DNA from 2 places in the Streptomyces sp. MUSC 14 genome. Region 2 is predicted to be linked to the other one. Evidence: riboswitches for the same ligand, from Rfam matches in the RefSeq annotation. Region 2 holds a riboswitch; the other holds the start of a gene.
What was found. Region 2 has a riboswitch for cobalamin ahead of BIV25_RS28130 (HoxN/HupN/NixA family nickel/cobalt transporter). Riboswitches for the same ligand answer to the same signal wherever they lie in the genome.
Positions count from the first base shown of each region.

Region 1: another riboswitch for cobalamin. It lies ahead of BIV25_RS34955 (ribonucleoside-diphosphate reductase subunit alpha); the one in region 2 lies ahead of BIV25_RS28130 (HoxN/HupN/NixA family nickel/cobalt transporter).

Region 1 covers NZ_MLYN01000060.1:168,855-173,004, reverse strand. Annotated here, with positions in the region: gene BIV25_RS34955 (ribonucleoside-diphosphate reductase subunit alpha) at 1-1,810, opposite strand, end outside; cobalamin riboswitch at 1,936-2,074, opposite strand; gene mctP (monocarboxylate uptake permease MctP) at 2,232-3,848, opposite strand; gene BIV25_RS34945 (DUF3311 domain-containing protein) at 3,845-4,108, opposite strand.
Region 2 covers NZ_MLYN01000046.1:73,796-77,945, forward strand. Annotated here, with positions in the region: gene BIV25_RS28115 (hypothetical protein) at 5-214, shown strand; gene BIV25_RS28120 (PepSY domain-containing protein) at 402-1,844, shown strand; gene BIV25_RS28125 (helix-turn-helix transcriptional regulator) at 1,915-2,274, opposite strand; cobalamin riboswitch at 2,355-2,544, shown strand; gene BIV25_RS28130 (HoxN/HupN/NixA family nickel/cobalt transporter) at 2,571-3,680, shown strand.

The DNA.
Region 1 (4,150 bases), on a different contig from region 2:
GCAGCGAGTTGCGCAGCCCGACGCCGGCGATCCGCCCGCGCAGCGCGTCCCAGCGCTCCGGCCAGGTCAGCTCGGCGTCGTAGTGGTCCGGGTGCAGCACACCCTGGGCCGTGCGGGTCTTCTCCCAGGCCGGCAGCGGGCCGTTGCGCTCGGCGAGGTCGGCGGAGGCCTCGTAGGCGGCGAGCATGATCCGCTCGGCGATCCGCGTCGAGAGGGCCTTGGCCTCGGCGGAGTCGAAGGGCAGGCGCAGCTTGAAGAAGACGTCCTGGAGGCCCATCGCGCCGAGACCGACCGGACGCCACTTGGCGTTGGAGCGGCCCGCCTGCTCGGTCGGGTAGAAGTTGATGTCCACGACCCGGTCGAGGAAGGTCACGGCCGTGCGGACGGTCTCGTCCAGCCGCTCCCAGTCGATGTCACCGCTCGCCGTGTCGACAAAGGCACCCAGGTTCACCGAACCCAGGTTGCAGACCGCCGTCTCGCCGTCGTCCGTGACCTCCAGGATCTCCGTGCAGAGATTGGAGGAGTGGACCACGTGCCCCGGCAGGGCGGTCTGGTTGGCGGTGCGGTTGGCGGCGTCCTTGAAGGTCATCCAGCCGTTGCCGGTCTGCGCGAGGGTACGCATCATGCGGCCGTACAGCTCACGGGCCGGGATGGTCTTCTTCGCGAGGCCCGCCTGCTCGGCCTTGCGGTACGCGGCGTCGAACTCCTCGCCCCACAGGTCCACCAGCTCCGGCACGTCGGCGGGAGAGAACAGCGACCAGGACGCGTCCGCGTTGACCCGGCGCATGAACTCGTCCGGGATCCAGTGCGCGAGGTTCAGGTTGTGCGTACGGCGAGCGTCCTCACCGGTGTTGTCCCGCAGCTCCAGGAACTCCTCGATGTCGGAGTGCCAGGTCTCCAGGTAGACCGCGGCCGCGCCCTTGCGCCGGCCGCCCTGGTTCACGGCGGCCACCGAGGCGTCCAGCGTCTTCAGGAACGGCACGATGCCGTTGGAGTGCCCGTTGGTGCCGCGGATCAGCGAACCGCGGCTGCGGATGCGGGAGTACGACAGCCCGATGCCGCCGGCGTGCTTGGAGAGCCGGGCCACCTGGTGGTAGCGGTCGTAGATCGAGTCCAGCTCGTCCAGCGGGGAGTCGAGGAGGTAGCAGGACGACATCTGGGGGTGTCGCGTGCCGGAGTTGAACAGCGTGGGGGAGGAGGGCAGGTAGTCGAGGCGGCTCATGAGTCCGTAGAGCGCGGCGACTTCGTCCAGCGCGCGGACGCTGTCGTCCTCGGCGAGTCCGCTCGCGACCCGGAGCATGAAGTGCTGGGGGGTCTCGATGACCCGGCGGGTGATCGGGTGGCGCAGCAGGTAGCGGCTGTGCAGGGTGCGCAGGCCGAAGTAGCCGAAGCGGTCGTCGCCCTGCACGTCGACCAGGGCGTCGAGGCGGGCCGCGTGCAGCCGCGCGAACTCGGCGGTGCGGTCGGCGATGAGGCCCTCGCGGTGACCGACGGCCACGGACTCGGTGAAGGACGTCACCCCCTGCGAGGCGGCCTCGGCGCGGATGGAGAGGGTCAGCAGCCGGGCGGCCAGCCGCGAGTAGGCGGGGTCCTCGGAGATGAGCCCGGCGGCGGACTCCGTGGCCAGTTCGCGCAACTCCGACTCGTCGGCCCGCGCCGACCGGCCGCGCAGCGCGGCGGCGGCGACCCGGCCGGGGTCGGCGTCGGGGAGGTCGGCGGTCAGCTCGGTCAGGGTACGCAGCAGCGCGGTACCGGGACCGTCGGTGTCCAGACCGCCTGCTGAAGCCGGATCTGCGGGCGCGATGGTCACGTGGGGCTCTCCCTCGCTCGGCACGGGGGCCTTGCGGAGGGCAGGGGGCAGCCACGAGCGCGCACGCGTCGCGTCCACCGGCCCATTCCACGAGGCCCGGACGTCGGAAGGCACCCGGGCCGGGCGGCCGGGCGCACGCTGCCGACAGGTCCTCGGACTGACTCCTGGGCGCGGATGCGCACAAGTACACCGTTGCGGGACAGTTCCGGATTCGCACCGGATTCCCCTGCGACGACAGCGAGGATGAGCATACATCTAGTGCCGGGCTGTCGTGACACCCCCAGATGTTGTGTCTGTTGTGTGTTGCGCTGGCTTCAGAGCGTCAACTTGTGTATGACGGGGGACATGCGGAACGGGCCGCCGTGGTGCGTGGTGCTGGCGGCCCGCTGCGGGGTGTGTACGGGAGGCTTCAGGGTGTACTTCAGTGGGCGACGCCCGCCAGTTCTGCCTCGACGCCCGGGTCGCCCGCGTCCGCCGTGTAGTCCTCCGGGCGGGTCTCGTCCAGGCCCTCGGGGGCCTTTACGGCCTTCAGGACGAGGGTGAGGACCACGGTGACGGCCACGTTCAGCACGAACGCCGTCATGCCGATGTAGCCGATCTCGCCGATACCGGGGATCTCCTTCGCCGAGCCGCCGAAGTGCTTCTGGGTCGGGGAGGCGACGCCGTACGCGGCGACCGTGCCGTAGATCATGCCGACCGCCCAGCCGGCGAGCAGCGCCCAGCGGTGGAACCAGCGGGTGAACAGCCCGCCGACCAGGGCCGGGAAGGTCTGCAGGATCCAGATGCCGCCCAGCAGCTGGAAGTTGATGGCGACCGTCTTGTCCATGGTGAGGACGAAGACCAGGGCGCCGACCTTCACCAGCAGGGAGACCAGCTTGGAGACCTGGGCCTCCTGCTTCGGCGTGGCGTCCGGTTTGATGAAGTCCCGGTAGATGTTGCGGGTGAAGAGGTTCGCCGCCGCGATCGACATGATGGCCGCGGGCACGAGGGCGCCGATGCCGATGGCGGCGAAGGCCACGCCCGCGAACCAGCTCGGGAACATGTCCTCGAACAGCTGCGGAATCGCCAACTGCCCGTTGCTGACCTTGACTCCGGCCGCGATCGCCATGAAGCCCAGCAGGGCCAGCAGGCCGAGCATCAGGGAGTACAGCGGCAGGATCGTGGTGTTGCGGCGGATCACCTCGCGGCTCTTGGACGACAGGGTCGCGGTGATCGAGTGCGGGTACATGAACAGGGCCAGGGCCGAACCGAGGGCCAGCGTGGCGTACGTCCACTGGCCCGCCTCCGGGGGCGCGAGCGCGCCGCGCGGCTTGCCCGTCGCCGGGCTGACCTGGCTGAAGGCGTGACCGGCCTTGGCGAAGATGTCGTCGAAGCCGCCCAGCTTGATCGGGATGTAGATGATCGCCACCGCGATGACGAGGTAGATCAGGCCGTCCTTGACGAACGCGATCAGGGCGGGGGCGCGCAGCCCGGACGAGTAGGTGTAGGCCGCGAGCACACCGAAGGCGATCAGCAGCGGCAGGTCCCGGACGAACCAGTTGCCGCTGCTCTCCCCGCCGACGCCCATCACGTCCAGCACGGCCTGGATGCCGACGAGTTGGAGCGCGATGTACGGCATCGTGGCGAGGATGCCGGTCAGCGCCACCGCCAGCGACAGACTCTTGGAGCCGAACCGGCCGCGCACGAAGTCCGAGGTCGTCACGTAGCCGTGCTTGTGGGACACCGACCACAGGCGGGGCAGGAACGTGAAGATCAGCGGGTAGACGAGGATCGTGTACGGCACCGCGAAGAAGCCGGACGCGCCCGCCGCGTAGATCGCCGCCGGTACGGCGACGAAGGTGTACGCCGTGTACAGGTCACCGCCGAGCAGGAACCAGGTGATCCAGGTGCCGAACGACCGTCCGCCCAGGCCCCATTCGTCCAGCGAGTGCTCGTTCTCGGCCCGGCGCCAGCGTGCGGCGAGGAAGCCCATGACCGTGACGGCCACGAAGAAGAAGATGAAGACGCCGAGCGCGACGCCGTTGACGCCGTTGTTCACTTCGCCGCACCCCCCTGCTTGCCGGCACGGGCGCGCTGGTCACGCTGCCACAGCTGGTACGCCGTCATCGTGAGCGCCGTGGAGATCAGCACCCAGAGCATCTGGTACCAGTAGAAGAAGGGGATACCGATGAACGTGGGGTCGGTCTTGGCGTACGAGCCGACCCACAGCATCGCCACGAAGGGCGCGACGAGGCACACGCCGATGATCACGCGCACCGGCGTCACCACCGGCGGCCTCACTTCTGGTGCTTCGGACATGCCACCGATCTCCGTCCCCTCGCTGATCACCTGTGTAATGCG
Region 2 (4,150 bases):
CGGCATGACCGACACCAGCGGACTGGAACCCGTCGCCACGTTCTGCGGCGAGTGCGACTGCGGCTGTCCCCAGCTGTTCGTCGACCCGGCCGCCCCGACCGGCCGCCGCATCGTGCTGACCGACGACTTCGGCCAGCGGATACAGATGAGCGCCGACCAGTTCTCATCGATCGTCGCCAACGCCAAGGAGGGCAAGCTGGACGGCATCGCCTGACCGACCGCCGCAGGGCACCGCGAAGGCGGTCCGCACAGGCGACTCCCTGTTCCAGTCGCTGCACGACGCCGGGCCGCCCGACCCTCGCGACCGACCGGGTGTTCCACATCACACCAGCGGCGCGGAACTCACCGTTCCACTCAGCCGACAGCTGACGTGACACCCGTACGCCGCAGGAGCAGCCCCCATGTCCGTCGAACCGCCCCCCACCGCTCCACCCCGCACGGCCGGCGATGCCGGTGAGCCGGCCCTGGACCCTGCTTCGACCGCAACTCCCTCGGCTCTTCGCGCGCTGCGCCCGCTGGTGCTGCGTCTGCACTTCTACGCGGGCGTGTTCGTCGCGCCGTTCCTGCTCGTCGCGGCGGTCACCGGGCTGCTGTACGCGGGCTCGTTCCAGGCCGAGAAGATCGTGTACGCCCACGAACTGACCGTCCCGGTCGGCGGCCACGAGCTGCCGATCTCCCAGCAGGTGGCCGCCGCCCGCAAGGCCCACCCCGAGGGCACCATCTCCGCCGTGCGGCCGTCACCGCAGCCGGACGCGACCACACGCGTACTGCTGTCCGGCGTCAAGGGCGTAGCCGCCGACCACACACTCGCCGTGTTCGTGGACCCTTACACCGGCAAGGTGCGCGGCGCCCTGGAGCAGTACGGCTCCACCGGCGCCCTGCCGCTGCGCACCTGGATCGACATGCTCCACCGCGACCTGCACCTGGGCGACACCGGCCGCCTGTACAGCGAGTTCGCCGCCAGCTGGCTGTGGGTGATCACGGGCGGCGGACTGGTGCTGTGGTTCGGCCGACGCCGCGCCCGCCGCACGGTGCGCGGCACCACGGGACGGCGGCGCTCCCTGACCCTGCACGGCACCGTGGGCGTGTGGGCGGCCGGCGGCCTGTTCTTCCTGTCGGCGACCGGCCTGACCTGGTCCACCTACGCCGGAGCGAACATCGGCGACCTTCGCCAGGCCCTCGGCCAGTCCACGCCGTCCGTCACCGCGACCGTGAGCACCGGGCACGAGGGGCACGGCTCCATGGCGGGCATGGACATGAACGGCATGGACATGGGCTCGCACTCCGGCGCACGGTCCGACGTGGGTCTCGACGCCGTCCTGAAGACGGCCCGCGCCGAGGGCCTGTCCGACCCGGTCGAGATCGTGCCGCCCACGGACTCCTCCTCCGCCTACGTCGTACGGCAGATCCAGCGCAGCTGGCCGGAGAAGCAGGACTCGATCGCCGTCGACCCGGCCACCGGCAAGGTCACCGACGTCCTGCGCTTCTCCGACTACCCGCTGCTCGCCAAGCTGACCCGGTGGGGCATCGACGCCCACACGGGCACACTGTTCGGCCTCGTGAACCAGATCGCGCTGGCAGGCCTCGCCCTGGCGTTGATCCTCCTCATCCTCTGGGGCTACCGCATGTGGTGGCAGCGCGGCCGCGGCTCCGCCTTCGGCCGCCCGATCCCCCGCAGTGCCTGGCGGCAGGTGCCGGTGTACGTGCTGGTGCCCTGCGTCGCGGTGGTCGCCGTCGTCGGCTACTACGTCCCGCTGCTCGGGATCCCGCTCGGCGGCTTCCTCGCGGTGGACATCGTCCTCGGCTGGTTCGCACGCCGTCGTACCGGGCACGCACACGCCTGAACCGGTCGGCCGCGCCTGCGCGGGAGCGTCGCGCGACGCTTGCCGCGATCGCGTGCGGCCGCGGATCTGGTCATGCTTCCTGGGACACGCAGTGTTCGAGCAACGCGGCCATCGGGCCCTCGACGAGCCGGTAGCGCACGATTCGGCCGTCCTTCTCGCCGTGGACGATGCCTGCGGTTCGCAGCAGGCGCAGGGCCTGGGACACGGCCGTGTCCTTCATGCCGGTGGCAACGGCGAGGTCGGAGACGGCGATGGGGCCGGCCTCGTGGAGGGCGAGCAGCAGGGCCAGGCGTCCGGGATCGGAGAGCAGGGAGAAGCGGTCGGCCCAGGCGCGTACGCGTTCGGGTTCGCCGACGGCGGCGATGGCGTCGCAGACCCGATGGCCGTCGATGGTGCGCTGCCCGGCGCGTTCCGCGGGGACGAGATGCATGGACCCATCATCGCAGTCCGCGAAATCCCGCCTCAATACCTGCTCATCTATGCAGTCTTGCAGCCTCGGGTTCCGGCCTTCTAGGGTGAGCGGGCCGTGGTGTTCGGGAAGACCGGTGACAGCCCCTCAGGGGCTCAGTCCGGAGCGGCCCTCGCCACTGTGATCGGGGAGTTCCCGCCCCATGCATTGCCACTGCCTCGCGGCCGGGAAGGCAGGGGCGGGCGCGCAGACCCGTCAGCCAGGAGACCGGCCACGGCAGCACGAAGCTGATCCACGAGGTGCTGGAGCGTGACCGTATGACCCTGTCCCCAGGCGTGCCCGAAACCGCCGCCTCGCCTTCCTTCCGCTGGCGACGCGAGGACACCGTCCGAACCGCCGGCCTCCTGGCCGTTATCGTCGCCCTGCACGTGGTCGCCTTCGGGATCCTCTTCCTGCTCGTGGTGCCACGCCACTACGAGGTCGGCACCAAGGCGTTCGGGGTGGGCCTCGGCATCACGGCCTACACCCTCGGCATGCGGCACGCGTTCGACGCCGACCACATCGCCGCCATCGACAACACCACCCGCAAGCTGATGGCCGACGGCAAACGGCCGGTGTCGGTGGGCTTCTGGTTCGCGCTCGGCCACTCCAGCGTGGTGGTCGTCATGGCGGCGCTGGTCGCGGGCGGCGCGAAGCTCGCGGGCACCCTGATGAACGACGGCTCCCGCACCCACCAGGTACTCGGCACCGTGGGCACCACGGTCTCCGGCGGCTTCCTGTACCTCATCGCCGCCCTCAACCTCGTCGCCCTGGTCGGCATCGCCCGCGTCTTCAAAGCGATGCGGGCCGGGCACTACGACGAGACGGAGCTGGAGGCCCACCTCGACTCGCGCGGTTTCATGAACCGCATTCTCGGCCGCCTCACCAAGTCCATCCGGCGCCCCGGCCAGATGTTCCCGCTCGGCTTCCTCTTCGGCATCGGCTTCGACACCACCACCGAGGTCCTGCTGCTCGCCCTGGCCGGCAACGGCGCCGCCGCCGGCCTCCCCTGGTACGCGATCCTCTGCCTGCCCCTCCTCTTCGCCGCCGGCATGAGCCTCTTCGACACCCTCGACGGCACCTTCATGAACTTCGCCTACCAGTGGGCCTTCTCCAACCCCGTCCGCAAGGTGTTCTACAACCTCACCATCACCGGCCTGTCCATCGCCGTCGCCTTCTTCGTCGGCACCATCGAACTGGTCGGCGTCCTGCACGACAAGCTCGGGCTGAGCGATGGCATCACCGGCTGGATCGCCGGACTGAACCTCGACAACGTCGGCTACGTCATCGTCGGCCTGTTCGTGGTGGTCTGGGCCTTCGCCATCGGCTACTGGCGCCTGGCCAAGGTCGAGGAACGCTGGAGCACCCGCACCGCAGACACCGGCTGACGGCACGCCGTACCGCCGGTAGCCGCCATCAGACCAGCCGCATCCCCGGCCGACATCCCCGTGCGGGGTCGTGCCCAAAGCGTGCCCATAAGACCGGGCAACCGCGGTGAACAGCGGTGCGAAACCAGCCCTCCAGACTGCCGCCCAGGCAGCGTATCCCCAGGTCAGGAGCGGTGTCGCCACTCAAGCGCCGCCGCTTCCCAAGCTGAGAGCGCAAGTTCGATTCTCGTCACCCGCTCCAGAGAGAAACCCCAGGTCAGCGGCCTGGGGTTTCTCTATTGCCGGAGAATCCACCCGGACGCCGACCCGTCGAGCACACGAAGATCGGGCACGGGAAGGGCACGGGCACCACGCAGGCACCGATCGCGTTTGCCGACACGCGCCTCTGGCCTGCGGTTTCGCAGCCTCCACAGCGTGCGTTCACGCATCCGAGCCCTCAGCCTGCCGTTCCCTCGGTCAAGCCGAGTCAC